Regions from separate parts of the Micromonospora sp. DT231 genome, predicted to be linked through region 1. Evidence: predicted binding sites of a transcription regulator. Region 1 holds the regulator's gene; the other holds the start of a gene.
The links. Region 1 encodes HrcA, which represses chaperone genes, less so after heat shock. Its sites were predicted from a motif close to GGTTNGCACNCTCNNNNNGAGNGTGCNAACC; they were not measured.
Positions count from the first base shown of each region.

Region 2: groES (co-chaperone GroES) is a predicted target of HrcA. The motif match lies at 13,258-13,288, and genes of this name have one in related genera.

Region 1 is NZ_JBNCNO010000020.1:61,056-76,664, reverse strand. It holds gene dnaJ (molecular chaperone DnaJ) at 1-996, opposite strand, end outside; gene hrcA (heat-inducible transcriptional repressor HrcA) at 1,072-2,094, opposite strand; gene ACPXBU_RS33210 (DUF4870 domain-containing protein) at 2,261-2,902, shown strand; gene hemW (radical SAM family heme chaperone HemW) at 2,969-4,192, opposite strand; gene ACPXBU_RS33200 (enoyl-CoA hydratase-related protein) at 4,212-4,994, shown strand; gene ACPXBU_RS33195 (SDR family NAD(P)-dependent oxidoreductase) at 5,157-5,921, opposite strand; gene ACPXBU_RS33190 (hypothetical protein) at 6,319-7,179, shown strand; gene ACPXBU_RS33185 (phytanoyl-CoA dioxygenase family protein) at 7,402-8,304, shown strand; gene ACPXBU_RS33180 (low temperature requirement protein A) at 8,495-9,679, shown strand; gene ACPXBU_RS33175 (low temperature requirement protein A) at 9,692-10,882, opposite strand; gene ACPXBU_RS33170 (MOSC domain-containing protein) at 11,027-11,668, opposite strand; gene ACPXBU_RS33165 (hypothetical protein) at 11,803-12,282, shown strand; gene ACPXBU_RS33160 (winged helix-turn-helix domain-containing protein) at 12,279-12,593, shown strand; gene ACPXBU_RS33155 (carbohydrate ABC transporter permease) at 12,627-13,457, opposite strand; gene ACPXBU_RS33150 (carbohydrate ABC transporter permease) at 13,454-14,440, opposite strand; gene ACPXBU_RS33145 (sugar ABC transporter substrate-binding protein) at 14,437-15,609, opposite strand, start outside.
Region 2 is NZ_JBNCNO010000006.1:373,765-389,373, reverse strand. It holds gene alr (alanine racemase) at 1-530, shown strand, start outside; gene ACPXBU_RS18775 (alpha/beta fold hydrolase) at 527-1,630, shown strand; gene tsaE (tRNA (adenosine(37)-N6)-threonylcarbamoyltransferase complex ATPase subunit type 1 TsaE) at 1,627-2,109, shown strand; gene ACPXBU_RS18765 (uracil-DNA glycosylase) at 2,221-2,922, shown strand; gene tsaB (tRNA (adenosine(37)-N6)-threonylcarbamoyltransferase complex dimerization subunit type 1 TsaB) at 3,058-3,735, shown strand; gene rimI (ribosomal protein S18-alanine N-acetyltransferase) at 3,732-4,214, shown strand; gene tsaD (tRNA (adenosine(37)-N6)-threonylcarbamoyltransferase complex transferase subunit TsaD) at 4,207-5,253, shown strand; gene ACPXBU_RS18745 (hypothetical protein) at 5,268-5,522, shown strand; gene ACPXBU_RS18740 (DUF4142 domain-containing protein) at 5,546-6,286, opposite strand; gene ACPXBU_RS18735 (DUF1707 SHOCT-like domain-containing protein) at 6,471-6,767, opposite strand; gene ACPXBU_RS18730 (ROK family protein) at 6,787-7,968, opposite strand; gene ACPXBU_RS18725 (sugar ABC transporter permease) at 7,991-9,253, opposite strand; gene ACPXBU_RS18720 (ATP-binding cassette domain-containing protein) at 9,250-10,068, opposite strand; gene ACPXBU_RS18715 (sugar ABC transporter substrate-binding protein) at 10,183-11,271, opposite strand; gene ybaK (Cys-tRNA(Pro) deacylase) at 11,450-11,929, opposite strand; gene ACPXBU_RS18705 (THUMP-like domain-containing protein) at 11,975-13,162, opposite strand; gene groES (co-chaperone GroES) at 13,422-13,736, shown strand; gene groL (chaperonin GroEL) at 13,807-15,447, shown strand; gene ACPXBU_RS18690 (molybdopterin-dependent oxidoreductase) at 15,575-15,609, shown strand, end outside.

The DNA of each region.
Region 1 (15,609 bases):
GTGCACGTAGAGGTCGCCCCGGCCGGTGCCGCGCAGGTGTGGCACGCCCCGGGCGCGCAGTCGCAGCGTGCTGGCCGGTTGGGTGCCGGCCTTGACGTCGACCGTCTCCTCGCTGTCCAGGGTCTTGATGGTGAGTCGGGTGCCCAGCGCCGCCGCGGTCATCGGCACGGTGACCCGGCAGTGCAGGTCGTCGCCCTTGCGGGAGTAGACGTCGTGCGGCCGCTCGTGGATCTCCACGTAGAGGTCACCGGCGGTGCCGCCACCCGGGCCGACCTCGCCCTGCTGGGCCAGCCGGATCCGCATGCCGTCCTCGACGCCGGCCGGGATCTTGACGGTCAGCGAGCGGCGGGTGCGTACCCGACCGTCGCCGGCGCAGGTGGGGCAGGGGTGCGGGATCGTCGTGCCGTAGCCCTGGCACACGGTGCACGGCCGGGCGGAGACCACCTGGCCGAGGAAGGTGCGCTGCACCGACTGCACCTCGCCGCGACCAGCACACGCCTCGCAGGTCGCCAGGTGGGTGCCGGCGGCCGTGCCGGCGCCGGAGCAGGTGGTGCAGAGCACCGCGGTGTCGACGGTGATCGGGGCCTCGACGCCGAAGGCGGTCTCGTGCAGGTCGAGTTCGAGCCGCAGGATCGCGTCGGCGCCCGGCCGGGTCCGTGGACGGGGGCCGCGCGCCCCACCGGCCGCGCCGCCGAAGAACGCGTCCATGATGTCCTGGAAACCGACGAACGGGCCGGCGCCACCGGGGCCACCAGGGCCGCCGGCGCCACCGCCGCCCGGGGCGAGCGGGTCGCCACCCAGGTCGACGATCTGCCGCTTGCGGTCGTCCGAGAGGACCTCGTACGCGGCATTGATGTCCTTGAACTTCTCCTGAGCCTCCGGGTCCGGATTGACGTCCGGGTGGAACTGGCGCGCCAGCTTGCGGTAGGCGCGCTTGATCTCGTCATCGGAGGCTTCCCGGCTCACACCGAGGATGCCGTAGTAGTCCCTGGCCACTGCGTTCCGTGTCCTCATGTTCGTCTCGCGTTGCGCCGATCCGGCGGCAAACAGCCGGCCGTCGGCCCTGACTGGTCAGTTCTGGGCCAGCAACTCGCCCACGTAGCGTGCCACGGCGCGCACCGTGGCGATATTGCCGGGGTAGTCCATCCGGGTGGGCCCCAGCACCCCCAGGCCGCCGACGATCGTGGCGCCCGGGCCGTACCCGGTGCTGACCACCGAGGCGGCCCGCAGGTTGTCGAACTCGTTCTCGTCGCCGATCAGCACCCGGGTCGTGCTCGGCTCGGTCTCACCGATGAGCTTGAGGAGCACGACCTCCTCCTCCAGCGCCTCCAGGATCGGCCGTAGCGAACCCTGGAAGTCGAGCAGGCCGCCCCGGGTGAGGTTCGCGGTGCCGGCCAGCGCGATGCGTTCCTCGTGCCGCTCGACAAGCGTCTCCAGCAGCACCGTGGAGAGCGTGGTCATCGCCGGACGCAGCTCGGACGGCACCTCCTCGACGAGCGCCTGCACCAACGGTGGCGTGTCGGACAGCCGCGCGCCGGCGAGCTTCTCGTTTACCAGCCGGCGCAGGTCGGTGACGTTGTCGGCGGGCACCGGACCGGGCAGCTCCACCAGCCGCTGCTCCACGCGCCCGGTGTCGGCGATCATGACGAGCATCAGCCGGGTGGTGGAGATCGGCACCAGCTCCAGGTGCCGAACCGAGGAGCGGGCCAGGCTCGGGTACTGCACGACGGCCACCTGCCGGGTGAGCTGGGCGAGCAGTCGCACCGTGCGGTGCACCACGTCGTCGAGGTCGACCGCACCGACCAGGAAGCGCTCGATGGCCCGACGTTCGGCCGGGCTGAGGGGCTTGACCCGGGACAACCTGTCGACGAAGAGCCGGTAGCCGCGGTCGGTGGGCACCCGGCCGGCACTCGTGTGCGGCTGCCGGATGTAGCCCTCCTCCTCCAGCACGGCCATGTCGTTGCGGACCGTGGCCGGGGAGACCCCGAGCTGGTGCCGCTCGACAAGCGCCTTGCTGCCGACCGGCTCCTGGGTGGAGACGTAGTCCTCGACGATCGCGCGGAGCACGGCGAGTTTTCGGTCGTCGAGACCCATCCTCCGCACCTCCTGTCGCACGTCGGCCGCCGGTGCCGTAGGCCCGGCCGGGCCGCCCTGGCACTCGACTGTAACGAGTGCCAGTCTACGTCGGCGTGCCCGCCGGCGCGATGATCAACGGTCGCCCACTGGTGCGGCGTTGCCACGGACCCCTACCGTGACACCCATGACTGAACCTCCTCGCCCTCCCGGCGCGGGTGACCCCGGCAACTACCCGCCGGAGCCGACCTCTCCCAGCTCGTACCCGTCGGCCGAGCCACCCACCGCACCACTGTCCGGGGCGCCTGGCCCGGGCGGCTATCCCCCGGCCGGTGGCTATCCGCCGCCCACCGGTGACCAACCGCCGTCGGGCGGCTACCCCCCGGCGGGTGGCTATCCGCCGCCCGGCGGCTACCCGCCCGGTGGCAACCCGGCTGGCGGATATCCGACCGGCGGCGCCTACGGCGGCCCCGGTGGCGGCTTTGCCAGCAACGAGGACAAGACCTGGGCGCTCGTCGCGCACTTCGGCGGTGCCGCCGGCATGATCCTCAGCGGCGGGGTGCTGGGCTGGATCGGCCCGCTGGTGGCGCTGCTGGCCCGCGGCAACCAGTCCCCGACGGTACGGTCGCACGCCGTGGCGGCGCTCAACTTCCAGCTCCTCTGGTCGATCGTCGGCCTGGTCGGCTGGGTGCTGTCCTGCATCCTGATCGGCTTCCTCGGGGTCGTGGCGGCCTTCATCCTCGGTGCCGTGTTCGGCATCATCGCCGGCATCAAGGCCAACGAGGGCCAGCTCTACCGCTACCCGCTCTCGGTCAACTTCATCAAGTGACCTCCTCCGGCCGCTCCCCCGGCCGGTCGGTGCCCCGCTGCCCCGGTCCCGGGCGGCGGGGCTGGTTCAGGGCAGCAGGTCGCGCACGACCGCGTCGGCGAGCAGCCGCCCGCGCAGGGTGAGCACCGCCCGACCGGCCGCGTACTCGTCGGCGGCCAGCAGGCCACCGGCGAGGGCCCGCTCGGCGCCCGCCCGGCCGGTGGCGTCGAGCACCGCCAGCGGCAGGCCACTGGCGAGCCGCAGCCGGAGCATCACGTCCTCCATGTGCGCCTCGTCGGCGGTAAGCACCTCGCGGGCCAGGCCGGGAGACGCGCCCGCGGCCAACCGCTTGGCATACGCCGAGGGGTGCTTGACGTTCCACCAGCGCACCCCGCCGACGTGGCTGTGCGCCCCGGGCCCCAGCCCCCACCAGTCCGCACCGGTCCAGTAGAGCAGGTTGTGCCGGCACCGGGCGTCGTCGGTGCGGGCCCAGTTGGAGACCTCGTACCAGGAGAGCCCGGCCGCGTCGAGCGCGGCTTCCGCGGCCAGGTAGCGGTCCGCGGCCACGTCGTCACTCGGGTACGCCAGTTCGCCGCGCCTCATCCGGGCGGCGAGCCGGGTGCCGTCCTCCACGATCAGGGCGTACGCGCTGACGTGGTCGACCCCGGCGGCCACGACCTGCTCCAGCGAGGCGGCGAAGTCCTCGGGCCGCTCCCCCGGGGTCCCGTAGATCAGGTCCAGGTTGACGTGCTCGAACCCGGCGTCGCGCGCCTCCAGGGCGGCGGCGGTGGCCCGGCCGGCGCTGTGGGTGCGGTCCAGGATCGCCAGCACCCCCGGTGAGGCGGACTGCATGCCCAGCGAGATCCGGGTGTAGCCGGCCGACCGCAGCAGCTTCAACGATTCCGGGGTGACCGACTCGGGGTTGGCCTCGGTGGTCACCTCGGCGTCGGCGGCCAGCCCCCAGGTGCGGTCGATGCCGTCGAGGATGCGGGCCAGGTCGTCGGCGGGGAGCAGGGTGGGCGTGCCGCCGCCGACGAAGACGGTGTCGACCCGGGGCGGCGGGTTGTCGCCGAGCACCCGGGCGGCGAGTGCCAGCTCGGCCAGCACGGTGTCGGCGTACCCCTCGCGGCTGGCGCCACCGCCCAGCTCGGACGCCGTGTAGGTGTTGAAGTCGCAGTAGCCGCAGCGGCTGGCGCAGAACGGCACGTGCACGTACACGCCGAAGCCGCGCGCGCCGACCGCCGCGGTGGCGGTGGCGGGCAGCGATCCGTCGACGGGGACGGTCTCACCATCTGGAAGGAGGCCGGGCATGGCCACTAGTGTGCCCGGCATGACCTCTCCCGACGTCCTCGTGCGGGTCGCCACGGCCCGCGGGGTGACCACGCTCACCCTGGACAGCCCGCACAACCGCAACGCGCTCTCCACCGGCCTGATGACCCAGTTGCTGGCCGGGCTGGGCGACGCGGTCGCCGACGAGACGGTCCGGGCGATCGTGCTGGACCACACCGGCCCGGTCTTCTGCTCGGGCGCGGACCTGAAGGAGACGGCCGCGGCGTACGCCACCGGCGCGGTGCCCGCCGGGATGCTCGGTGACGTGCTCGCGGCGCTGTGGGAGTGCCCGAAGCCGGTGCTGGCCCGGGTGGGCGGGCCGGCGCGGGCCGGTGGGCTGGGTCTGATCGCCGCCGCCGACCTGGCGGTCTGCGCCGACGAGGCGACGTTCGCGTTCACCGAGGTGCGGATCGGGGTGATCCCGGCGGTGATCTCGGCGACCGTGCTGCCCCGGCTGCACCCGCGCGCCGCCGCCGAGCTGTATCTGACCGGAGACACCTTCGACGGCCGGCGGGCGGCCGAGATCGGCCTGGTCACGGCAAGCGTGCCGGCGGACGGGCTGGACGACGCGGTGCGGCGCTACCGCGACTCGCTGGTACGTGGCGCGCCGGGCGCGTTGGCCGGGGCGAAGGAGTTGCTGCGCCGGCCGGGCACCGCCGAGCTGCGTGCCGACCTGGCCCGGCTGTCCGCCCTGTCGACCGGGTACTTCCTGTCCGACGAGGGACGCGAGGGGGTCACGGCCTTCCGGGAGAAACGACCTGCGGCCTGGGTGCCCACGCCTTGATCGACTCGATTTCGGTGATCTGGGGGCGTCGAGTGCCCCTGGATGCCGCGACTTTGCCGAAACCGAGTCGATCACGACGCTGATTCGCCGCGCACTGTTGTCTCCCGGCCGACGTGCCGGGACGCCGCCGGTGGGCTGCGGCGTCCCGGTGTCTCGGTCCGCTCACCAGGCGGTCGCGCCGCCGTCGACCGGGTAGTTCGCCCCGGTGATGTACGACGCCCGGTCGGAGGCCAGGAACACCACGAGCTCGGCCACCTCCTCGGGTTGAGCGAACCGCTTGAGCAGCGTCTTGCCGGTGATCGCGTCCCGAGCCGCCTGGTTGTCGCCCAGGTCGCGCTCACTTGCCGGGCTGATGATCGGCCCCGGGCTGACCGCCACCGCGCGGATCCCGTGCGGCGCGCCCTCGAGCGCGAGCTGTCGGGTCAGGCCGATGACGCCGGCGTTGGCGGCGGTGTGACCCACCATCGGGGGGACGTGACCGGCGATCATGCCGGCCATGGAGGCGGCGTTGATGATGACGCCGCCGCCCCGCTGGACCAGGTGCGGCCAGGCGAACTTCGACACGAAGTACGGAATGTCCAGTTCACCGGTGATGGTGTAGCGCCAGTCCTCGACCGAGAAGTCAGGCATCGGGCCGAAGCGGAGCGCGGCCGCGTTGTTGTAGACCACGTCGAGCCCGCCGTAGGCCGCGGCAGCGTCCTCGACGAACGTCCGCACCTGCTCCGGATCGGCGAGGTCGACAGGCGCGATGCCGGTCATCTCACCGCCGGCGGCTCGGACGAGTTCGACAGTCTCGTCGTTGCCGGCGACCTGGATGTCGGCCCCGACGACCTTCGCGCCTTCCCGCGCGAAGATCTGCGCGGCGACGCGTCCCAGACCGCCGCCGGTGCCGGTGATCAGCACAACCCTGCCGTCGAGCGTTCCCATGGAACTCCTCCTTGCTCCGTGGCCCCGGGCCGGTGGCGTACCACCGGGCGGGCCAGCGATTGACATGTCAACCGTAGTAACTCCTTGACCGGTCAACCACTTCCCGGTCCGGCCGAGGCGGTGACCCGCACGACAGGCCGGCGACCCGAGATGCCGGGCGCACACCAGCCAGCCGGCGACAACCGGCACCACACGCCTTGGATCCTCGTTGAGCCAGGGTGGGCGGGAGAGCGATACGGGCAGGTGAGACCGCGCCCGCAGCGGGAATGCCTCGATCGGTTCACGTCGGCGGAGCCGACCCGAACCGGGACGGAGTCGCCGAGCCAGCCCCGAACCCGCTCGGACGACCCGTTGAGCGCGAGAGGGACGTACGCTTGGCGGACTTGTCGATCTGGGGGTGTGGGTGCGAACTCGGGCAGCCGTAGCGGGTGGAGTGGTCCTCATCCTCGTCGCCGTGATCGCGATCTGGCTCGTCGTACGGCAGGTCGGAGGCGGTCTCCAACTGCCGTTGGCGGCACGCAAGTGCACCGTGCGGGCCGACGGCCGGGTCGCCCTGGACGCCGACCAGATGGCAAACGCGGCGACCATCGCGGCGATCGGCGCCCAGCGCGGCATGCCCGAGCGGGCCGTGGTGGTCGCGCTGGCCACGGCGTACCAGGAGTCCGGGCTGCGCAACCTCGCCGACGGCGACCGCGACTCGGTCGGCCTGTTCCAGCAGCGGCCGAGTCAGGGCTGGGGCACCTCGGCGCAGATCCGCGACCCGCGCTACGCGGCCAACCGGTTCTACGCGGCGCTCAAGAAGGTCCGCGGCTGGGAGAAGATGCGCGTCACCGACGCCGCCCAGCGGGTGCAGCGCTCGGCCTTTCCGGAGGCCTACCAGAAGTGGGCCAACGACTCCGAGGTGCTCAGCCGGGCACTGATGGGCGACGCCACCGGCGCGGTCGCCTGCACGGTGGGGCGCACCCCGGTGATGCATGGCGCGGCGGCGGCCGCGCAGCTCACCCGCAACCTCGTGCTGGACTGGGGGTTGAAGGGCCTCGACCCGAACGACCCGACCGGCCTGACGGTGACTCCGGGCGATCAGCGGGACGGCTGGCGGTACGCGCACTGGCTGGTCTCCCACGCCCAGGACCACGGGGTGAAGCGGGTCAGCTTCGGCGACCTGGAGTGGACCGCCCGGGGCGGCACCTGGGTCCGGGTGGACGGCAGGCAGAAATCCGCCGGCCGGGTGGTGGCCGAGGTGTTCGACGAGGGCTGACCGGCCCCGGATCTCTTAACCGGCAGTCACCGCACAATCGGACAAAAACCCGTAAAGATCTCTACCGATCACGGAAATCTCACTTAACGCAACCCTCCCGCTGCGAGGGGTTCCACCCGGGGCCCCACGCGCAACATGCCCTCCCCGACGGCTTGGCCATCGCGTTACGATCGGCGGCCTGTGCCAGAAAAGGTTTCACCTCATGGGGAGGGGTACGACACGGTGTTCGATTACGGCGACCGGACCGGTTACGAACCGATCAGCGACACTGACCGCAAGGAGTTCCACGAGCAGGGCTTCCTCCTGCTGCGCAACGTCCTGACGGAGGACCACCGGGCGGCGCTGGAGGCGGCTGTCGACCGCGTCTACGCGGAGGAGCAGGCCAAGGGCACCACCAAGAAGGACGGCACCCTGCACCTGCTGGGCTTCCTGGAGCGCGACGAGCTCTTCGGCGAGCTGCTCACCCACCCGATCGCCTTCCCGTACATGTGGGGGCTGGCCGGCTGGAACATCTACACCCACCACAACCACCTGGACGTCACCCCGCCGGCCGCCGAGCCGGAGAAGCCGTACTGGGGTTGGCACCAGGACGGGTACCGGCAGAACTCCGACCCGGAGACGATGGACCCCAACCTGCCCCGGCCGATGTTCTCGCTGAAGGTCGCGTACGTGCTGTCGGATCTCTCCGAGACCGGCCGTGGCGCCACCAAGGTCATCCCGGGCAGCCACCTGAAGAACTCGCTGCCCCGGCCTGCGGACCTCACCGTCCAGAACCCCGACCCGGAGGGCACGGTGGAGATCACCGCCAACCCGGGCGACGCCTTCATCTTCGACCGCCGGCAGTGGCACTCGCGCTCGACGAACCTGTCGACGATCACCCGTAAGATGCTCTTTGTCGGCTACACCTACCGGTGGATCCGTCCGCTGGACGAGCTGCACCCCGACGTGAACGGCGAGTGGTACCGCAACCGCACCCCCGTGCAGCGCCAGCTGATCGGTGAGGGCACCCACACCGCCAACTACTGGGGCATCAACTGGGACGGGTACGTCGACGACGAGATCCCGCTGCGCAAGGAGCTCAAGGAGCGCGGCCTGCTCGACCGCAACATCCCCTGGCTCCGCTGATCTCTCGCTCGTAGAACGGCCCTCTGCCACCGCCGCACCATGGCAGAGGGCCGTTTCGCGTCTGCGGGGGCCCGATCACCCGGGCCGAGCCCGTTCCCGACCACCGGAGACCGCACTGTCGGTAGCGTGGCGGGTGCGCAGGTCGGGGCGCCCCCGCCGGAGGGCGCGGGTGGCACGGGAGGCAGTCGCAGTGACGTCCGCTCCGCTTCCCCGGATTCTCCGCCGCCGGGGCGAGCCGGCCTATCCGACCTTCCTGGAGCTCTTCTTCGACCTGGTCTACATCTTCATGTTCTCCCGGCTGGCCGCCAGCCTGGCCGCCGACCTCACCGTTCGCGGTGCGCTGCAGACCGCCGTCCTCCTGCTGGCCGCCTGGTGGGTCTGGGTGCTCACCGCGTGGCTCACCGACCTGTTCGACCCCCGGCTGCCGATCATCCAGGCGACCGCCCTGCTGGTCATGCTCGGCACCCTGCTGATGGCGATCGCCACGCCGTACGCCTTCGGCCGGTACGGGTGGCTCTTCGTCGCCGCGTACTTCGGCATCCACCTGGTCCGCGACGCCGTCCTGATCCCCGGCACCCGGGTGAACCGCCCGATCCAGGCCAGGAGCATCCGGGTCTTCTTCTGGTTCGGCATCACGGTGGCGCCCTGGGTGGCCGGCGTGTTCGTGGACGAGACGCCCCGACTGGTGCTCTGGTCGATCGCGGCGGCGGTGGACCTCGGCTCGGCCCGGTTCGGCTGGCCGACGCCCCGGCTGGGACGTACCGAACTCGCCAGCCAGATCTTCACCGGCATGCACCTCACCGAGCGGCACCGGGCGATCTTCATCGTGGCGCTCGGCGAGTTGATCCTGAGCACCGGGATGGGGCTGGCCGACAGCGGGTTCACGGCCGGCCCGGTGGCCACCTGCGCGGTCGCGTTCGTCAGCGCGGTCCTGCTGTTCCAGCTCTACTTCCAGCGGGTCCAGCGGATCCTGGCCCCACCCAGCGTCACGACCGTGGAGCGGGTCCGCCCCGGCACCTCCACCTCGTACAGCCACCTGGTGATGGTGGCTGGGGTGGTGTTGGTCTCGACAGGCACGACACTCGTCATCGACCGGCCGTTCGGTCCCGCCTCGGTCGAGGTCATGGCCGCCGCCCTCGGCGGACCGGCCCTGTTCCTGCTCGGCACCGTCCTGTTCGACGCCGTGGTGACCGGCCGGACCCTCTGGTCCCGGGTGCTGGCGATCGCGGTGCTGTGCGCCCTGCTGGCGCCCGCCACACTCCTGCTCCCGCCCCTGACCGCCCTGGTGCTGGCGAACCTGGTCCTGCTGCTCACCCTGGTCGGGGAAGGGCTGGCCGCGCGGAACCGCCCGGTCCGGCCCGCCGGGCCAGGATGAGGCGAGGCGTGGTCACCGCAGCATCGGCGGTGCCGGCGCACGCGCGTGTCGCCGGGTACTCACCAGGTTCGCCACGGCGATCAGTAGCAGCACCGTCATGGCGAGCAGCGCGACCGTGACCGGCGGCAGCAGAGGCGTGGTCGGCGCCAGGCACGCCAGCAGCACCACACCGGCCAGCCGGGACCGGGAGATCCGTCCGAACACGGTGAAGTCGAGGACGCCCCGGCCGAGCAGGTACAGCGCGGGGCTGCCGAGGATGACCGCCGCCCACGAGGGCGGGGTGTCGCCCAACGGGCGGCTCACGACGAGGTGGCTGGTGACCGCCGCGCCGACGATCCCGGCCACCATGATCAGATGGGTGGCCGCCGCGGACTGGGTGAGCAGCGCCGGGTTCGTCGACCGGGCGATCGCGTCGGTCAGCAGCTCACCGGCGCGGTAGATGTAGATCCGCCACATCAACACGACGGTGGTGAACACCACGAGCAGTGCCCAACCGCGCTCCATGGTGTACGCGCTGGTGCTGAAGGTCGTTCCGGTTACGAAGATCGAGACACCGAGCGCGACGATGACGAACTGCCGGTACCGCTCGGCCACCCGGGCGCCGACCAGCCGCCAGTCACGCGCCCGGGAGTGGCCGATCCCCGGCACCGGCCAGCCCAACGCCGCTGCGCCGTACTCGACGACGACGGTGAGCGCCCAGATCGCCAACTGCCCCGAACCGCCGACGAGCGCCCCACCGATCCAGCCGACGCCCGCGACGGCCTCCCAGATCTGGATCCGGATGCTGCGACGCGGCAGTCTCCCGGTCGAGACGACCAGGACGTGGTAGGCCGAGGTGCTCAGGTGGATGACCACGTACGTGGTGGCGAAGAGCAGCGCCCGATCGCCGTACGCGTCGGCCGCGAGCGCGGCCAACAGCAGACTGGCCGCCGCCACCCAGATGAACTGTCCCTGCCCGGACGGACGGGTCAGGTCGACGCTGTCCGCCCCCCAGACGGTCAGCGCCCAGATCATCGTGAACCCGAGCAGCAGCACCACCGTCTCGGCGAGGCCGGTCCAACTGAGGTTGTCGGCCAGGACGGTCGCCAGGGTGATCAGCGCGAAGACGTAGACGAGGTCGAAGAAGAGTTCCAGGAAGGCCGGACGCTCCAGGCCCGGATCGGGGGGTGCCGCCGCGGCACCGCTGTCCGTCGCCGTCGACATCGCGCTTCACCCGGCCCCCCGCCACACGCCCTCGGTGGGGACAATACGGGCAACCGTGCGCCGCCGGTCCCGTCCTCGGGTTCTTGCCGGCCGCCAGCTACCCCGACCCGAACCGCAGGGCCGCGTGTCGCCACGGCAGCACGCTCAACCGCGGGAGGCGAGGCGACGGCGGGCCTTCTCCCGGATCGGCTCCGGCAGGTCCTCCGCGTCGAGCAGCCGGGGCAGCAACTCCGGCTCCAGGCTGGTCGCGCGGAACACCTCGCCGATCGTCACACCGTGCGCGGGCCGCTCCACCACCTCGACCGGGTCACCCGGGCCGACCTCGCCCTCCCGCAGCACCCGCAGGTAGGCCCCGGGCAGCGCCCGCGCGGTGAACCGCTTGATCAGATCCGGTACGCCCCAGAACCCGGCGAATGTGGTGCAGGGCGTCCGGGGCTTGGTGACCTGGAGCAGGGTGGACCCGATCTGCCACTGCTCGCCGATCACCGCGCCGGTCACGTCGACCGCGTAGGTGGACAGGTTCTCCCCGAACCCACCGGGCCCGATGGTGCGGCCCAGCTCGGCCGCCCACCAGGCGGCGTCCTCCTCCGCGTAGGCGTAGACCGCCTGGTCGGGACCGCCGTGATGGGCTCGCTCGCCGACGAAGTCACCGACCACCCCGTCGACGCGGACCAGCACCGGGCCGTCCACCGGCCGCTTGTCGATGCCGCTGCGACCGCTCGCGTCGCCGGCCCACTGCGCCTCGGTCACGATGCCGAGGTTCACCGCTGCCACCCTGCCCGTCATGGCGTCAGCCTAACCGTGCGTCGATGCCCGGAAGCTTCACCTGTCCGCCAACGAGGAAAGTACTTTCCCGTTAGGCAAGAACGTGCTCTACTTGCCTAACAGGAAAGTGTTTGCCTCACTCTCAAGGAGCAGCAATGACCGACTCTGGCGTCACTCCCGCGTCGGCCGCCGACGCGCTCGCCGAGATCCACGCCCGCCGCGACCAGGTGGTCACCGCCACCCTCGTTCCCCACTGGTACTGGCCCGCGGTGGGCGGGCTCATCGTCGCCTTCACCGCGGCCGTGGAGACCCACCGGCCGTGGGTGGTCGCGGTCGGGTCGGTGGCGTACGCGATCGGTCTGGCCGCCGTCGTGGGCCGAGTCGTGGTGCGGCACCGGGCCCAGGTCCGCACGAGACTCATCGGCGTACACGGCGTGATCACCATCTCCGCGTACGCGCTCGTCCTGGTCGCGCTCGGCCTCGGCACCGGGTTCGCCGCCGAGGCGGCCGGCCTGCCCTGGCCGTCGACGATCGGCGCGGCCACCACCGCCGGTGCGATGACCGCCACCGGGCTGCCGCTGATGCGCTACCTTCGCCGGGTGATGACCACCCGACCGCTTGGCGGCGGCCGGTGAGCGCTCCCCGGTTCGACGAGCTGATCCACGCGCCGACCCGACTGTCCCTGGTGAGCCTGCTCGCGGCCACCGAGTGGGCGGAGTTCCGCTACCTACGCGAACAGCTCGGGCTCTCCGACTCGGCGCTGTCCAAGCAGCTCACCACGTTGGAACAGGTCGGCTACGTGGAGATCCGCAAGAGCTTCGTGGGCAAGCGCCCGCGTACCTCGGTGAGCCTGAGCAGAGCCGGCCGGGCGGCCTTCGACGGGCACGTGGCGGCGTTACAGGCGATCGTCGCCCGGTCCGGGCTCACCGTCCTGCCCGGCGGATGACCACCAGGCCCGGCGGTCGTCCCGCCGGGCCGGTCAGCCCTTGACGGCGCCGGCCACCAGACCGGAGACCATCCGCCGCTGCACCAGCAGGAAGAAGATGATGACCGGCAGGGTGAACAGGGTGGACGCGGCCATCACCGGACCCCAGTTGGTGTCGTCGCGCCCGAAGAAGAACGTCATCGCCACCGGCAGCGTGTAGCTGCCCTGGTCGTTGATGAACGTCAACGCGAAGATCAGCTCGTTCCACGCGGTGATGAACGAGAAGATGCTGGTGGCCACCAGGCCGGGCGCGACGAGCGGAAACAGGACCCGGCGGAAGATCTGGGCCCGGCTGGCGCCGTCGATGGCCGCCGCCTCCTCCAACTCCTTGGGCACCGCGGCGACGAAGCCGCGCAGCATCCAGACCGCGAACGGCAGCGAGAAACCGAGGTACGTGAGGATCAGGCTGGGCAGGGTGTTGTAGAGCCCCAGCCGCTGGATCATCAGGAACAGCGGGATGACGAGCGCCTCCAGCGGGATCATCTGCACCACCAGCAGCATGATCAGGAAGCTGGTCCGCAGCTTGAAGCGGAACCGCGCCACCGCGGTCGCCGCCAACAACGCGACCAGGCCACTGAGCACCACCGTGGAGACCGCGACAAGCGCGCTGTTGAGGAAGAAGTCGAAGAAGCTCACCCCGGGGATCAGGTTGCCGGTCAGGATCTCCCGGTAGTGCGCCAGCGTCGGGTGGGTCGGCACCGGCTGCGGGGTGGCCGAGAAGATCTCGTCGCTGGGCTTCAGCGACGTCGAGATCATCCAGTAGACCGGGAACGCCGCGAAGAGCGCGACAAGCAACCCGGCGGCGTTGAGGGCGACCTTCTTCACGACTCGTCCTCCTGCCTGAGCACCATCCGTACGTAGAAGCCGGTCACCACGAGCAGGATCAGCGTGAGGATCACCGCGATGGCCGCGCCGAGTCCGTACTTCGGCGGTGGGGAGAAGGCTTCGGCGTACGAGTAGATGGCGAGCATGAACGTCGGCCGGTCCTGGGTGCCGCCGGCCAGGACGAACTGCTGGGTGAACACCTTGAAGTCCCAGATGGTGGAGAGCACGATCAGGATCCCGAAGACCGGGCGCAGCAGCGGGAAGGTGATCTTCCAGAAGACCCGCCACGGGCTGGCGCCGTCGACCCGGGCCGCCTCGTGCAGCTCACTCGGCACGCTCTTGAGACCGGCGAGCACGCTCACCGCGATGAACGGGAACGAGTGCCAGACCACCACAAGGGTGAGGATGGCGAAGAAGAGCAGCGGCGAGTTGAACCAGCCGTAGCCGGTCCAGTCACTCCGACCGAACAGGCTGCTGGAGAGCCCGTCCGGCAGCGCGTTGAACAGCCACGTGACGAGGCCGCTCGTGTCGTCGAAGATCCACTTCCACACGATGGTGCCGGTCAGCGCCGGCGTGGCCCAGGCGAGCATCACGCAACTGGCCACAAAGGTCGCCATCTTGCGGCCGAGCCGGTTGAGCAGCAGCCCGACAAGCGTGCCGAGGACCATCGTGAGCAGCACGTTCGCCGCGGCGAAGAGGACCGTGTTGCGCAGCACGGTCAGGAAGAACGGGTCGGAGAGGATGTCGGCGTAGTTGCCCAACCCCACCCACGGCCACTCCCGGTCGCCGCGCAGTTGACGGACGCTGTTGAGCCGGTAGAAGGACATCACCACCACCTGGCCGAGTGGCCAGAGCAGCAGCACTCCGATGATCACCAGGGCGGGCAGGAGCAGCAGGTAGGGCAGGCGGTCCACCCGGCGACGCCGCCGCGCGGGGGTCTCCCGCGCGGCGGCCGTCTCCGGCACCTCGGTCAGCGTGGTCACTTGGCGTTGAGGATGCTTTCCATCTCACCGGCCGCGTCGGCGGTAGCCTTCTCGACCGTCTTCTGACCCTTCATGACCGAGCTGTTCATCGCCTGGGTCACCGTCTTCGTCCGGCTGACCTCCACCCACTTCGGGGTGAGCGGCGTGAGCTTGGTGTTCTGCATGGTGGTGGCGAACGCCGCCATCACCTTGTCCTTGGCGTACGTGTCACCGGCGACCAGATCCTGGTAGACCGGGAAGAAGCCGAGGCTGCTCGCGAAGCTCTGCGAGTTCTTCTTGTTCAGCAGCACGGTCAGGTAGTCCCAGGCCAGGTCCTGCCGCTCGCTGTCCTTCCAGATCGCCACGTCCGAGCCGCCCGCGAACCCGGGTGCCGCCTTGCCGTCCGGGCCGGGGATCGGGAACGTACCCCAGACCTTCTCGATCTCGGGGTTGTCCTTCTTGATGGCGTTCTGCTGCCAACTGCCGGCGAACGCCATCGCGGCCTTGCCGGTGGCGAACTGCGTACGCGCGTCGATCTCGTTCCAGCCCGCCGCGGCCGGCGGGGCCACCTTGTGCACGGTCACCAGGTCGGTCCAGAACTTGACGGCCCGCTGCGCCTCCGGCGTGGTGTAGCCGGACTTCCAGGTGCCGCCCTGGTTGCTGGCGATCTCGCCGCCGGCACCCCAGAGGAAGGAGTAGAACGGCAGCTCGGAGTTGCCCGGCAGGGCGATGCCGTAGGTGCCCTTCTTCTTCGCCTGCACGGCCTTCGCCACGGTGACCAGGTCGTCCCAGGTCTTCGGTGGCTGCACGCCGGCCTCGGCGAACCAGTCGGTGCGGTAGTAGATCGCGCGCACCCCCGCGTACCAGGGCACGCCGTACTGCTTGCCGTCGAGCTGGGCGTTGCGCACCAGGTCGGGCAGCAGGTCCTTGCCGTCGGCCCAGCCGCCCATCCGACCGCTGACGTCGGCGAGCGCCTCCTGGGCAGCCCACCCCTGGGTCTCGGTGTTGCCCAGCTCGGTGATGTCCGGCCCCTCGCCCCCGGCGAGCGCGGCCTGGAACTTCTTGGGCGCCTCGAGCCAGGGAATGTACTGCACCACCACGTCGGTGTCGGGGTGCTTCTGGCGGAACTCGGTCTCGACGGAATCGAGGAAGGCGTTCTGCGCGTCGCCGCCCTCGCCCATCATCCAGAC
Region 2 (15,609 bases), on a different contig from region 1:
GCTGGCGGCACCTCGCCAACTCGGCGGCCACCCTGACCCGCCCGGACACCCACTTCGACCTGGTCCGTCCCGGTCTGGCCATCTACGGGCTCTCCCCGGTGGCCGGCGAGACGTACGGGCTGCGGCCGGCGATGACCGCGCGCGCCCGGGTGATGCTCACCAAGCGGGTTCCCGCCGGCACCGGGGTCTCCTACGGGCACACCTACACCACCGAGTCCGACGCGAACCTGGCCGTGGTGCCCCTCGGGTACGCCGACGGGGTTCCCCGGCACGCCTCCAACACCGGGCCGGTGCAGCTCGGCGGCGTACGGCGGACGATCTCGGGGCGGGTCTGCATGGACCAGTTCGTGCTCGACTGCGGCGACGACCCGGTGGCCGACGGCGACGTGGCGACGCTCTTCGGCAGCGGCGCGGACGGCGAGCCCACCGCCGACGACTGGGCCGAGGCGGCCGGCACGATCAACTACGAGATCGTGACCCGGTTCGGCAGCACCAGGGTGCCGCGGGTCTACGACGGCGAGGTGCCGTGAGTTACCGCATTCCGCGTCCGCGGACCGCGGTGGGCCGGGTCGCGGGGATCGTCGGCGCCGCGGTGGGGGTGGCCGCCGCGGGCCTGGCGGCCGGGGTCGCGACCGAGCGCACCCTGGTCCGCCGGCTCAAGGCGGACCCGGCCGACCGCTACGCGCACGAGATGTTCGGCGAGCAGCGGTACGACGAGGCGTTCCGCCTGGAGCTGCCGGACGGCACGGACATCCACGTCGAGGTGGTCGAGCCGACCAGGCCGGTGCCGGGGCATCCCACTGTGGTGCTGGTGCACGGCTTCTGCCTGGACATGGGGACGTTCCACTTCCAGCGCCAGATGCTCGCCGCCCGCGGTGACTACCGGGTCGTCGCGTACGACCAGCCCGGTCACGGCCGGTCCGGCCGGTTGGAGACAGGCGAGTACGACCTCGCGGTGCTCGGCCGGACGTTGCGCCAGGTGATCGACCGCACCGCCCCGGACGGGCCGCTGGTGCTCGTCGGCCACTCGATGGGTGGCATGACCATCATGGCGTTCGCCGAGTTGTTTCCGGAGCTGTTCGGCGACCGGGTGGTGGGTACCGTCCTGATGGCCACGTCGGGCGGGCTCGTCGCGGAGACCAAGCTGGTCGCGCCCGCGCTGCTCGGCCGGGTCGGCGGTCCGGTGCTGTACATGGTCAGCAACGCCACCCGCTACGGCGGGCCGGTGATCGACAAGGCCCGCAAGTCGACGTCGAACGTGGCCTGGCTGTTGACCCGCAAGTACGGCTTCGGCACCCGTAAGCCCAGCCCGGCTCTGGTCTCCTACGTGGAGGCGATGAACTCCCGGACGTCGGCCGACACGGTGACCCGCTACCTGCGGACCCTGGCCACCCACTCCCGCTTCCCGGCCCTCGCGGCGTTGGCCGCGACGCCGGTGCTCGTGGTGGTCGGCGACAAGGACATGATCACTCCGGTGGTCCACTCCGAGGAGATCGTCCGGCGGCTGCCGCACGCCGAGTTCGTCAAGATCAAAGACAGCGGTCACGTGGTGATGTTGGAGCATGCTGACGAGGTGAACGCCGCGCTCGCGCGGTTCCTCGAATCACTTGGGAAGTCGGAGGAACGGTGAGTCACGTCGTCAAGCTGCCGACCGTCGAGGACACGCGGGAGTTCGGCCGGCGCCTGGCCGGGCTGCTGCGGGCCGGTGACCTGGTGCTGTTGACCGGTCCGCTGGGCGCCGGTAAGACCGCGCTCACGCAGGGCGTCGGCGCCGGGCTCGGCGTGGTCGGCGACATCACCTCGCCGACCTTCGTGATCGCCCGGGTGCATCGCCCCGATCCGTCCCGGGGCGGCCGGGTCGCCCTGGTGCACGCCGACGCGTACCGGTTGGGAGACGCCACCGATCCGCGCGCCGAGATCGACGACCTGGACCTCGACGCCTCGGTGGACGACTCGGTCACGGTGGTGGAGTGGGGCGAGGGACTGGTGGAGCAGTTGGTCGACGCGCACCTACGGGTCCGCATCGACCGCCGCGACGACGACACCCGGATCGTCGAGCTGGACCCGATCGGTGGCGACTGGGCCCGACGGCTCGCCGACCTGGGTTGAGGCCTGTTTCACCAGGACTGGCCGGCCTCCGGAATCAGGCCGCAGGCCGTCCCGCTGTCGTACCGGATGCCTAGAGTGCGGGGGACCGACCCGCGCTGTGAGAGGTTCCTGATGCCCGACGATGCCCCCGCCCTCGACCTGCTGGCCCTGCTGCCGGAGCAGTGGCGTGCCGTGCTCACCCCGCACCTGGACGCGGCCCGCACCGCCGCGTTGGCCGAGTTCGTCTCCCGGGAATACGCGACGCAGACCGTCTTCCCGCCGCTGGAGGATCTGTTCTCGGCCTACCGGCTCTGCCCGCCGCAGGGCACCCGGGTGTTGATCCTCGGGCAGGACCCCTACCACCGGGCCGGGCAGGCACACGGGTTGAGCTTCAGCGTCCGCGACGGTGTGACGGTGCCGCCGTCGCTGCGCAACGTCTTCAAGGAGTTGGGCGAGGACGTCGGCGTTCCCAAGCCGCGCAGCGGCAACCTCGACGGTTGGGCCGCCCAGGGTGTGCTGCTGCTCAACGCGGTGCTGACCGTCCGCCAGGCCACCCCGGGCTCGCACGCCAACGCCGGGTGGGAGGAGTTCACCGACGCGACGATCCGGGCACTTGACGCCTCGCCGGACCGGGTGGTCTTCCTGCTCTGGGGTGGCTACGCCCGCAAGAAGGCGGCCCTGGTCTCCAACCCGCAGCACGTGGTGTTGGAGGCGGGCCACCCGAGCCCGATGAACCCGCGCGGCTTCCTCGGCAGCCGTCCGTTCAGCGCGGCCAACAAGGCGCTCGCCGACGCCGGCCTGCCCACCATCGACTGGGAGCGCACCGCCGGCTGAGCTGACACCGCCGGCCGCGCACCGCCGGCTGAGCTGACACCTGGCTGCGCGCGCGGCCGGGTGGTGTGGTTCCGTGGGTGCTGGCGGGGCGGGGCGTGACCGGGGCTCGGGGCGAGGCCGCTAGGCTGGCTTACCGTGCTCGTACTCGTGGTGGACAGCTCGACCCCCGCGGTGACCGCGGCGCTGGTGGACGTCTCGGCGGATGGTGTGGCGCCGCGCGCGCACCGGTGCACGGTCGACGCCCGCGCGCACGGCGAACTGCTCGCGCCCCAGGTGGACGCGGCCCTCGCCGACGTCGGCGCGCGTCCGCGTGACCTGGGGGCCATCGTCGCCGGGCTCGGCCCGGGGCCGTTCACCGGGCTGCGGGTCGGCCTGGTCACGGCCGCGACGATGGGTCAGGTGCTCGGCATCCCCACGTACGGCGTCTGCTCGCTCGACGGCATCGGCTACCCGGCGGCGTCCGGTGAGCCGGTGTTGGCCGCCAGCGACGCCCGGCGCAAGGAGCTGTACTGGGCCGTCTACGACGGTGCCGGCGAGCGGATCGTCGGCCCCGAGGTGTCCACGCCGGCGGTCGCCGCCGCGCGCGCCCGGGAGTTGGGCGCGACGATCGCGGTGGGCGACGGGGCGCACCGGTACGCCGAGACACTGGACCTGCCCGTCCGGGTCGAGCCGCGGTACCCGGACGCCACCGTGCTGGCGCTGCTCGCCGCCGAACGGATCCGGGCGGGTGCCGCCACTGAGCGGCTCACCCCGCTCTACCTGCGCCGGCCCGACGCGGTGGCGGCGACCGGCCGCAAACCGGTCCTGCCATGACGGCCGTACGACTCGTTCCGTTCCGCTGGTGGCACATCGACGACGTGCTGCCGATCGAGGCTGACCTCTTCGGCGCCGAGCAGTGGTCGCCGGCCATGTTCTGGAACGAGTTGGCAAACGGGCACCACTACCGGGTCGCCGTCGACGCGGACGGTGCGGTGCTCGGTTACGCCGGGCTTGCCGGTGTTCCGCCGGGCGAGGTGTGGGTCCAGAACATCGCCGTCCGCCGGGACGCCCAGCGGCGCGGTGTGGGCCGTGCCCTGCTTGAGGAACTGCTCGCCGAGGCGGCCCGACGCGACGCCCGCAGCACCCTGTTGGAGGTCGCCGTGGACAACGCCGCGGCCCAGCGGCTCTACGCGACGTACGGGTTCGAGCCGGTCGGGGTGCGGCGCGGCTACTACCAACCGAGCAACACCGACGCGCTGGTGATGCGGCGCGACGCCGAGCCGACCGGGGACGGACCACACCACAATGGCTGACGAACCGCTGATCCTGGGGATCGAGACCTCCTGCGACGAGACCGGCGTCGGCATCGTGCGGGGGCACACCCTGCTGGCCGACGCGCTCGCCTCCAGCGTCGAGGAGCACGCCCGGTTCGGGGGTGTGGTGCCCGAGGTGGCCAGTCGGGCACACCTGGAGGCCATCGTGCCGACCATGGACCGGGCGCTGACCGAGGCCGGCGTCACCCTGGCCGACATCGACGCGATCGCGGTCACCTCCGGGCCAGGGCTGGCCGGCGCGCTGCTCGTCGGTGTCGCCGCCGCGAAGGGGTACGCGCTCGCCGCCGAGAAGCCCGTGTACGGCGTGAACCATCTTGCCGCCCACGTCGCGGTGGACACCCTCGAACACGGCCCGCTGCCCGAACCCGCCATCGCGCTGCTGGTGTCCGGCGGGCACTCGTCCCTGCTGCTCGTCGACGACCTGGCCCGGGGTGTCACCCCGCTGGGCGCCACCATCGACGACGCGGCCGGCGAGGCGTTCGACAAGGTCGCCCGCCTGCTCGGGTTGCCGTTTCCGGGCGGCCCGCCGATCGACCGGGAGGCGCGGGCCGGTGACGCCGCCGCGATCGCCTTCCCGCGCGGCCTGACCGCCGCGAAGGACCTCGCCGCCCACAGGTACGACTTCTCGTTCTCCGGCCTGAAGACCGCGGTGGCCCGGTGGGTCGAGGCGCGGGAGCGAGCCGGTGAGCCGGTGCCGGTAGCCGACGTGTCCGCTTCCTTCCAGGAGGCGGTCTGTGACGTGCTGACCAGCAAGGCGCTCGCCGCCTGCCGTGCGCAGGGCATCGATACCCTGGTGATCGGCGGGGGAGTGGCGGCGAATTCGCGCCTGCGGGCGATGGCCGAGCAGCGGGCCGAGAAGTACGGCATCCGGGTCCGGGTGCCCCGGCCGAAGCTGTGCACCGACAACGGGGCGATGGTGGCGGCGCTCGGGTCGCACCTGGTCGCCGCGGGGGTGGCGCCCAGCCGACTGGACCTGCCGGCCGACTCGGCACTGCCGTTGACCACGGTCAGCGTGTGACGGGAGCGCCGGACATGATCGTACGAATGTGGGAGGCGCGCGCCGAGGCGTACGGCGTCGCCGACCTCATCACCTGGGTGTGTGACACCGCCCTGCCCGAGTTGGAGCACGACCCGCTGTACGTGTCCAGCGAGGTCTTCTCCTCCACCGACCACCGCGTGGTGGTCATCTCCAAGTGGCGCAGCAACCCGCGCCCGCTGCCCGATCCGCCCGCCCTGCTGGTGGCCCGCGCGCCGCACTCCTGGGACTTCACCCAGGTCGACCGCTGACGCGAGCCACCAACGAGCGATCCTCAGCTGCGGCGCAGCATCCGGTACGTGGCGATTCCACCGGTGCCCAGCGCGGCGAGGAAGACCAGCCAGACGACCGTGCTGCTGACCCCTACCTGGGGGCCGGCGTTCGCCTTGGCGGCGGCCAGCAGCCCGTCCTCACCGGGGGCGGGCAGCGCGGCCGGCGGCAGCTCCGGCCAGCGGACCAGCCCGGTGCTCTCCAGCATCTGCATGTGGTGCTGGACGAACGTGTTGGCGTCCTCGCAGAGCTTGCGGACGGTGGCGTCCCGGGTGCTGGCGCGGACCGCGCCGATCACCGGGAAGATCTTGCCGTGGGCGACCCGGAGCCGGGTGACGAAGATCTGGTCGAAGCGGGCGCCGGAGGCCTTCTGCATCTCGGCCAGCCAGCCCTTCTGCTCGGCCGTCGGCTCGCTGGGGATGCTCGCGCCCAACTTGTTCGCCGCGTCCACCGTGAGCTGGTCGAGCCGCTGGTGCTCGCTGGCGATGCCGGCGCCGATCTCCCGTACCTTGGCCGACTGGCCCTTCTCGGCGGCCATCTGGCCGGCGGGCATCTCCCACAGCCCGGCCAACCGGACCCCGTTGAGCAGCGTCATGTCCGCGGCGTTGAGCTGCTGACCACCGGCGGGCGCGGCGACGGCCACGCCGGGCAGGACACCGACCGCCGCGATGATCGCGATGAGCAGCAGCGCCGCTCGGTGGGTCCGGTTGCCCACTCGGCGATGGGCGGATCTCAGCGGTGCCATGTCTGTGGGGCCTCCTCGGTCCGGACCGAAACGCGTCTGGACCGGGCAGCCACATCCTGCCGACTGCCCGTCCGACCACTGGTACGGACTGACCGCGCGATCAGTTCACCTGAAGGGCGACGCGGATCGGCGGGACGCGGGCGACGCCGATCAGCGGCCGACGCGGATCAGCGGGTCAGGCGGATCAGCGGGTGACGGCGAGGAAGCCGCCGAGCAGCAGCAGGGTGAGCGCGGCCGCGGCGAAGAGCATCAGCAGCTCGCGACGCCCGTGCTCGACGGGGTCGCCGTCGACGGTCGGGTGGGGCAGGACCGGCAGGTCGCGGGTCAGCGCGGCCAGGTCGCCGAGGGTGCGTGCCGTCCACACCGCACCGGCCCGATCGGAAAACTCGTCGAGGGTCAGTCGGCCCGCCGCGGTGTGCCGGTGCAGCTCGGCGACCACCCGGTTGCGGTCGTCGTCGGAAGCGCGCAGCTCGACATCCACGCTGGACAGCGTACGCGGATCAGCCCACGTCGAGGGGATCGGCGAGGAGCCGTTCGAAGGCCAACTCGGCGGCCCCGATCAGGGGGGCGTCCTCGCCCAACTTCGGCGTACGCAACCGGACGTGCTCCAGGCAGGCGGCGAGCGCGTTGGAGTTGAGTCGGCTGCGGACCTGGGCGGCCGACGCGAGGTAGAGGTCGCGCATGGTGCCGCCGAAGATGACCATTTCCGGGTTGAAGACGTTCACCAGGTTGGCCAGTCCGAAGCCGAGCCAGTCACCGGCCTGGCGGACCGCGGTCTGGGCCCGGGCGTCGCCGCGGTCGGCGGCGTCGAAGACGGCCAGTAGCGCGTCGGGGCCTCGGGCGTCGGAGCGTCCGGCGGCGCGGAGCAGACCATGCTCGCCGATCTCGGTTTCCCAGCAGCCCCGGGAACCGCACTCACAGGGCCGGCCGTCGAGGACCACCTTCATGTGGCCGACCTCGCCGCCGTACCCGCCGTGGCCGGTCAGCCGGCGGCCACCGGCGATGATGCCGGCGCCCACGCCGACGTCGCCGTACAGGTAGAGGACGTTGTCGCAGCCGGCCGCCACGCCCCGCGCGTGCTCGGCGAACGCGGCCACGTCGGCCACGTTTCCGACCGTGACCGGCACGTTGACGCCCAGCTCGGCGGCGAGCGCCGCGCCGATGGGCTCGTCCACCCAGCCGGTGGTCGGGCCGAGCCGTACCAGGCCGTCGTCCCGGCGGACCATGCCGCAGACGGCGACACCGGCGCCGACGCAGATCGCGTCGGCCGGCACGGTCTGCTGCATCTCCTTGACCGCGCCGGCCAGCATCGGCGCGGCCTCCGCGGCCAGCAGGCCACGTGGTCGGTCCAGGTCCCGGCGGTCCAGGACCGCGCCACCCAGCCCGATCCGGGCGGCGCGCAACCGGTCCACCTCCACGGAGTACGCGTACGCGTAGACCCGGGCCGACTCGGGCCGGACGACGAGTGACGGTCGTCCGGCCCGGCCGGTCTCCTTCGGCGCCCCCTCGCTGACAAGTCCCACAGCGGACAGATCGGAGGTGAGCGCGCCGATGGTGCTGCGGTTGAGGCCCAGCGTGGTGGTCAGTTCGGCCCGCGTGGTCGCACCGTGGACGTGTACGTGTCGCAGCAGAGCCCCGAGGTTCTGCCGTCGGACGTGGTCCTGGCTCGGTCCTGGGCGCATTGTGGTGCTACCTCCCGCGTGGTCAGCGGGTGCCGGTTGCTGCCGCGCGGCGGCGGGAGAGAGCGTCGACGCTGGCGGCGAGCAGCAGTACGACGCCGGTGACCACGTACTTGATTCCCGCGCTGTACCCCATCAGGCCCATTCCATTTTCGATGACCGCGACCACCGCGCCGCCGAGCACGGCGTCGAGGACGCGGCCCTTGCCACCGAAGAGGCTGGTGCCGCCGATGACGGCTGCGCCGACCGCGTAGAGCAGTACGTTACTGCCCCCGGTGTTCGGGTCGACCGAGTTGGCCCGGCTGGCCGCCACGATGCCCCCGATGGCGGCCATGGACGAGCAGATCACGAAGACGGAGATCCGGATCCGGTCGACTCCGATGCCGGCCCGGCGGGCCGCTTCCCGGTTGCCGCCCACGGCGTAGATGTGCCGGCCGTAGCTGGTGCGTTGGAGCACGAAGGTCCAGATGACCAGCAGCACCGCGATGATCGGCACCACGATCGGCACGCCCTTGAGCGAGACGATCAGGACGTTGCGGCTGCGCTCCAGGTTGAGCACGTAGACGGCGGTGCCGAGGATGACGGCGAGCCCGGCGATCCGCAGCGCCACCACCGCGATCGGGTCGGTGATCAGGCCACGGGCCGCCCGGTTGCGGTGGCGCAGCAGTTGCACAGCCGCGTAGCCGATGATCGCGAGGGCGGTCAGCGCCCAGCCCAGCGTGGGGGCCAGGTTGCGGTTGGCGATGGCGACCAGCACCTCGTCACGCACGGAGATGTTGGTGCCCTCCTGCACGAGCAGCAGCACGACGCCCTGGAAGGCGAGGAAGCCGGCGAGGGTGACCACAAAGGACGGGATGCCGATCTTCGCGACCAGCATCCCGAGCGTGGTGCCGATGACCACGCCGGTGGCGACCGCGGCGAGCACGGCGACCCACCAGGGGTAGCCGAGCACGGTGACCACATTGGCCAGCACCGCCGCGCAGACGCCGCTGGCGAAGCCGGCGGAGAGGTCGATCTCGCCGAGCAGCAGCACGAAGACCAGGCCCATCGCGATCAGCGTGACCGCCGCGCCCTGGGTGAAGAGGTTCGCGAAGTTGCCGGCCGACAGGAACGACGACGGCCGCATGATCGCGAAGACGGTGCAGAGCACGATCAGGCCGAGCACCGCCGGTAGCGCGCCGACGTCGCCACCGCGTACCCGACTCAGGTAGTTGCGGACGTGGCCTCCGACGGTCGGCGCCGGTGTGACGGCCGCCGGGCCGTCCTTCCGCACGGCGGTGGTGGTCATCGGACGCCTCCTGAGGTCGAGTCGGCCGGCTGCGGGCCGTCGCCGTTGCTGCCCGGGTCGGTGGCGAGGCCGAGCCCGCCCGAGCGCCCGGCGGTGATCAGCTCGACCACCTGGGCGTGGGTGATGTCGGTGGTCTTCACCTGGGCGACCATCTGGCCGAGGTACAGCGCGGCGATCCGGTCGGAGACGGCGAAGACGTCGTTCATGTTGTGCGAGATGAGCACCACGGCCAGGCCGTTGTCGGCGAGGCGGCGGACCAGTTCGAGCACCTGGGCGGTCTGTGCCACGCCCAGCGCGGCGGTCGGCTCGTCCAGGATGACCAGCTTGCTGTTCCACAGCACGGCCTTGGCGATGGCCACGGTCTGGCGCTGGCCACCGGAGAGGCTTGACACGTGCTGGCGCAGTGAGGTGACGGTGCGGATGGAGAGCCCCGCCAGGGTTTCGGCGGCGAGCTGTTCCATCGTCGGCTCGTCCAGGACGATGCCGCTGCGCCGCTCCCGGCCGAGGAACATGTTCTGCACGATGTCCAGGTTGTCGCAGAGCGCGAGGTCCTGGTAGACGACCTCGATGCCGAGCGTGGCGGCGTCGCGGGGGCTGCCGATGTGCACCGGTTCGCCGTCGAACAGGAACTCGCCGGAGTCGGTGGGGTGGATGCCGCTGATGCACTTCACCAGGGTCGACTTGCCGGCGCCGTTGTCGCCGACAAGTGCTGTCACTTCGCCCGGGTGGACGGTCAGGGCGACGTCGCGGAGCACCTGGACGGGACCGAAGCTCTTGTCGATCCCGCGGAGTTCCAGCAGAGGGGTCGCGGACACGGGGGTCTCCTTCTCAAGGGAGGGTCGGGGCCCGTCCGGCGGGCGCCGCCCGGCACGGGAGGGTGCTCCCGTGCCGGGCGGCGATTGTCGTCCCGGCGGGTACTGCGACGTCCGTCAGCTGATGCCGGCTTCGGTGCAGAACTTGGCGTACGCCGCGGTGCAGACCTGCTCCTTGGTCGCGTAGCCGTCGGCGATGACGTCCTTGACGTTGTCCTTGTAGATGGCCTTCGGGGTGAGCAGCACCGAGGGGACGTCGCGGTCACCGTCCTTCACCGACTTGCCGGTGTCCTTCTTCTCGCCCTTGGCCAGCGCGATGGCCAGGTCCGCGGCGGCCTTGGCCTCTTCCCGAACCGCCTTGTAGACGGTCATGCACTGGTCACCGGCGAGGATGTTCTGCAGGCCCTCCACGCTGGCGTCCTGCCCGGTCACCGGCACCTTGCCATTGATCTTGTTCTTCTTCAGGATCGAGATGGCGGCGTTGCCGAGAGTGTCGTTGGCGGCCAGCACGCCGTCGATCTTGCCCTTGGTCGCGGTGAGCTGCTGCTCGAAGATGGTCGCGGCGGTGGGGCCGTCCCAGCCCGGCACGGCGTCGTCCGGGCCCTTGGTGTATTCCTTGGAGTCGAACTTCGGCTTGAGCACCGAGTCGTAGCCCGCCTTGAACAGGGTGGCGTTGTTGTCGGTGGGGGAGCCGTTCAGGTACGCCACGACCGGGTTCTTGGCGTTCTTCTCGGTCAGGCACTTCGCCAGACCCTCGCCCTGGAGCTTGCCGACGGTCTCGTTGTCGAAGCTGACGTAGTACTGGGCGGAGCCGCCGAGGGTGAGCCGGTCGTAGTCGATGGTGGCGACGCCCTGCGACTTGGCCTTGTCGAGCACGGCCTTGCCGGTGCCGGAGTCCAGGTTGACGATCATCAGGGCGGTGACGCCGCTGGTGATCATCTGGTCGGCGATGGTCTGGAAGGCGGCCTTGTCGTTCTGGGCGTTCTGGATGTCGTACTTGACGTTGGCGGCCTTGAACGCCTCCTCCAGGAAGCGGCGGTCGGCCGTCTCCCAGCGGGGGGAGGACTTGCTGTCCGGAAGGATCACGCCGATCTTGGGAGTCTTTTTGGAGTCGGTCGAGCCGGTGCCGGAGTCGTCGCTACAGGCGGTCAGCCCGCCGGTCGTCAGCAGGCCCACGGCGGCGATGGTGAGGATCCCCTTACGCATGTGCAGGGTCCTTTCGTGGTGGGGGAGGTGTTGTTTTGTTGTGTCCGGCAACGTATTTCGCGTCACACCGGCTCCACAAGACCGCGCAGGTGCCTAGTTTGTTGGGGGCGATAACAATTCAGCAACGCGACTGTTACTCCGTGGGTATCCCACCGGGGCGTCGACGTAACGACTGTCGTCAGCGGGCCTGGAGCGGCGCGGTGCGGGCGTCCGTCAACGCCACCAGATCCGCCGCGGCCAACTCGAGTTGCAGGCCGCGTCGACCAGCCGAGACATAGATCGTCGGGAAGTCCGACGCGGAGTCGTCGAGCACCGTGGGCAACCTCTTCCGCTGCCCGAGCGGGCTGATCCCACCGCGTACGTATCCGGTGGCCCGCTCGGCGACCGCCCGGTCGGCAAGCGCCGCCCGCTTCCCACCGACCGCCGCCGCGAGCGCCTTGAGATCCAGCTCGCCGGTGACCGGGACGACCGCCACGGTGAGCGTGCCGTCGACAGCGGTCACCAACGACTTGAAGACGCGCTCCGGTGCCACGCCCAGCGCCACCGCGACCAGCGCGCCGTAGTTCGGGGCGTCCGGCGACACCCGATAGGGATGCGTGCGATGCGCGACCCCGCGCTTGACCAACAGTGCCGTCGCCGGTGTGCCCTGTCCTGCCACACCGGCGACGTTAGTGGACATGCCGACCGAGGGCTTGACGCAGGCCTAGTCGACCGGCCGACCGATCAGCACGGTCGGTGCGCCCGCGACCCGGGTGAGCACCAGGCTCGCCGCCGCGTCGCCGGAAAGCCGCAGGTCCCGTCGGAGCTGCTCCGGGGTGAGCGCCGAACCCCGCTTGAGGATCTCCACCCGGCCCACCCGGCGCTCGCGCAGCAACGCCCGCAGGCGCTTGAGCGAGAACGGCAGCACGTCGGTGATCTCCAGGCAGCGCGCGTACGGGGTGCGGGTCGGCAGGTCCGCGTAGAGGTAGGCGATGCTCGGGTCGCCGAGGGTGGCGTCCAGTTCGGCGGCCAACTCGGCGACGAGGTGCGCGCGGATGACCGCCGGGTCCGGGTCGTACAGGTAACGCCGGGGCGGCCCGACCGGGGCCTCGTCGGCACCCGAGCCGGTGAGCTGGTGGCGCTGGGTCTCCGCGCGGTAGAGCGTGGCGCGGCGGGGCACCTCCGCCAGCTCACCGCACCAGAGCGCGGCCTCCACCAGGTCGCCGTCCACGCCTACCCACTCCGCCTCCGCGCCGGCCGGAATGAGCGCGTGGTCCAGGCCCGGGGCCACCTTCACCACCGTGCGCGGCACCCGCTCGGCCAGCCCGGTGACGAAGTCCCACGGCGGCGAGTAGGCGCGCGGGTCGAAGATCCGTCGACCGGTGCCGGTCGTGCGGCGGGCCGGATCGCAGAAGACCCCGTCGACGCGGGAGACGTCGAACGCGGTGGCATCGCCGCACTCGACGGTGAACAACTCGGCCAGCCCGGCCGCCGCGGCGTTGGCGGCAGCCATCGCGGCGGTCACCGGGTCGGCCTCCACCCCGTACACCCGGATGCCGGCGCGGGCGGCGGCCAGCGCGTCCGCGCCGAGGCCGCAGCCCAGGTCGGCCAGGGTGCGGACGCCGGCCGCGGACAGCCGGGCGGCCCGACGATCGGCGACCACCCGGCGGGTGGCCTGCTCCAGCCCGGGGCGGGTGAGGAACATCCCGGCGGCGGCCGGGCCGAACTTGCCGACCGCGCGGTGCCGCAGCTCGGCCTGGGTGAGCGCCGCCGCGGCCAACGTCGGTGGCACCCCGGCCGCGCGCAGCGCCGACGCCGCGGCCAGCGGATCACCGCCGGCCAGCCCGGCCGCCGCCGTGAGCGCGGCCGACCCCTCGGGGGTACGCAGCGCCGCCAGCTGATCGAGATCCACCCGGTCATTGTCCGGGTGGACCCGGAAATCCGGGCTGGCGGGGCGCGACTCGCTGGCACTCTCCTTGACGGAGTGCTAGCCACGGAATAACCTGCGATTAGCACTCTCACCCTGAGGGTGCCAGCTTCCGGGTCTCGCGACCCGGGTGCGCACGCCAGGCGGACCGGCACCCGCGACGACGGTCCCGCCCGGTGGCATGAGGCAGATTGACGCTGGTTGGCCCCGCCGGCCAGCAACGAAACCAGTACCCCAGGAGGGTATGCCCGTGACTACCGCGACCAAGGTTGCGATCAAGCCGCTCGAGGACCGCATCGTGGTCCAGGCGAACGAGGCTGAGACCACCACGGCGTCGGGCATCGTGATCCCCGACACCGCCAAGGAGAAGCCGCAGGAGGGCACTGTCCTCGCTGTGGGCCCGGGGCGCGTCGACGACAACGGCAACCGGGTTCCGGTTGACGTGCAGGTCGGCGACACCGTCCTTTACTCGAAGTACGGCGGCACCGAGGTCAAGTACGCCGGCGAGGAGTACCTGGTGCTCTCCGCCCGCGACGTCCTCGCGGTCATCGAGAAGTAAGCAACCGATCAGTGCCACTGCCCCGGTCCGGCTCGCCGGGCCGGGGCAATGGCGCTTCGAAGGGACATTAATGGCGAAGATCCTGAGCTTCTCGGACGACGCCCGGCACCTGCTGGAGCACGGTGTCAACGCCCTCGCGGACGTGGTCAAGGTCACCCTCGGCCCGCGCGGGCGCAACGTCGTCCTGGACAAGAAATTCGGTGCGCCGACGATCACCAACGATGGTGTGACCATCGCCAAGGAGATCGAGCTCACCAACCCGTACGAGAACCTTGGCGCGCAGCTGGTCAAGGAGGTGGCGACCAAGACCAACGACGTCGCCGGCGACGGGACCACCACCGCGACCGTGCTGGCCCAGGCGATGGTTCGCGAGGGCCTGCGCAACGTGACCGCCGGGACCAACCCGGCCGGCCTCAAGCGGGGCATCGACGCGGCGGCCACCAAGGTTTCCGAGGCGCTGCTCGGCAAGGCAGCCGAGGTCACCAGCAAGGAGTCGATCGCGAACGTGGCGACGATCTCCGCGCAGGACGCCACGATCGGCGACCTGATCGCCGAGGCGATGGAGCGGGTCGGCCGCGACGGTGTCATCACCGTCGAGGAAGGCTCCATGCTCACCACCGAGCTGGACGTGACCGAGGGTCTCCAGTTCGACAAGGGCTTCATCTCGCCGAACTTCGTCACCGACCTGGAGAGCCAGGAGTCCGTCCTCGAGGACGCGTACATCCTGGTCACCACCCAGAAGATCTCGGCGATCGAAGAGCTGCTGCCGCTGCTGGAGAAGGTCCTGCAGAACAGCAAGCCCCTGCTGATCATCGCTGAGGACGTGGACGGCCAGGCGCTCTCCACCCTGGTGGTCAACTCGCTGCGCAAGACCCTCAAGGTCTGCGCGGTCAAGGCCCCGGGCTTCGGTGACCGGCGCAAGGCGATGCTCCAGGACATCGCGATCTCCACGGGCGCCGAGCTGGTCGCCCCGGAGCTGGGCTACAAGATCGACCAGGTCGGCCTCGAGGTGCTCGGCACCGCTCGGCGCGTCGTGGTCGACAAGGAGAACACCACGATCGTCGACGGCGGCGGCCAGAAGGCCGACCTCGCCGACCGGGTTTCCCAGATCCGCAAGGAGATCGAGGCCTCCGACTCCGACTGGGACCGGGAGAAGCTGGCCGAGCGGCTGGCGAAGCTCTCCGGTGGCATCGCCGTCATCAAGGCGGGCGCGGCCACCGAGGTCGAGATGAAGGAGCGCAAGCACCGCATCGAGGACGCCATCGCGGCGACCAAGGCTGCGGTCGAGGAGGGCACCGTCCCCGGCGGCGGCGCCGCCCTGGTGCAGATCCGCTCGGTGCTCGACGACGACCTGGGCTTCACCGGTGACGAGAAGATCGGTGTCTCGGTCGTGCGCAAGGCGCTCGTCGAGCCGCTGCGCTGGATCGCGCAGAACGCCGGTCACGACGGCTACGTCGTGACGCAGAAGGTCGCCGACCTGAAGTGGGGCAACGGCCTCGACGCCGCCAAGGGCGAGTACGTCGACCTGGTCAAGGCCGGCATCATCGACCCGGTGAAGGTGACCCGCAACGCGGTCACCAACGCCGCCTCGATCGCCGGCCTGCTGCTCACCACGGAGAGCCTCGTGGTGGAGAAGCCGGAGCAGGCCGAGCCGGCCGCCGGCGGCGGCCACGGCCACGGTCACGGCCACCAGCACGGCCCGGGCTTCTGATCCGGTAGAGCGACACCCGTTGCGGGGCGCACCGTCGTACGACGGTGCGCCCCGTTCGTCTGCGCTGATCATTACCGAACGCTGACGTAGTTGGCTACCGGGCAGGATGATCGCGCACACTGGGCCGATGAGCACCACGTCGCGGCGCTACGCCGCGCTGGC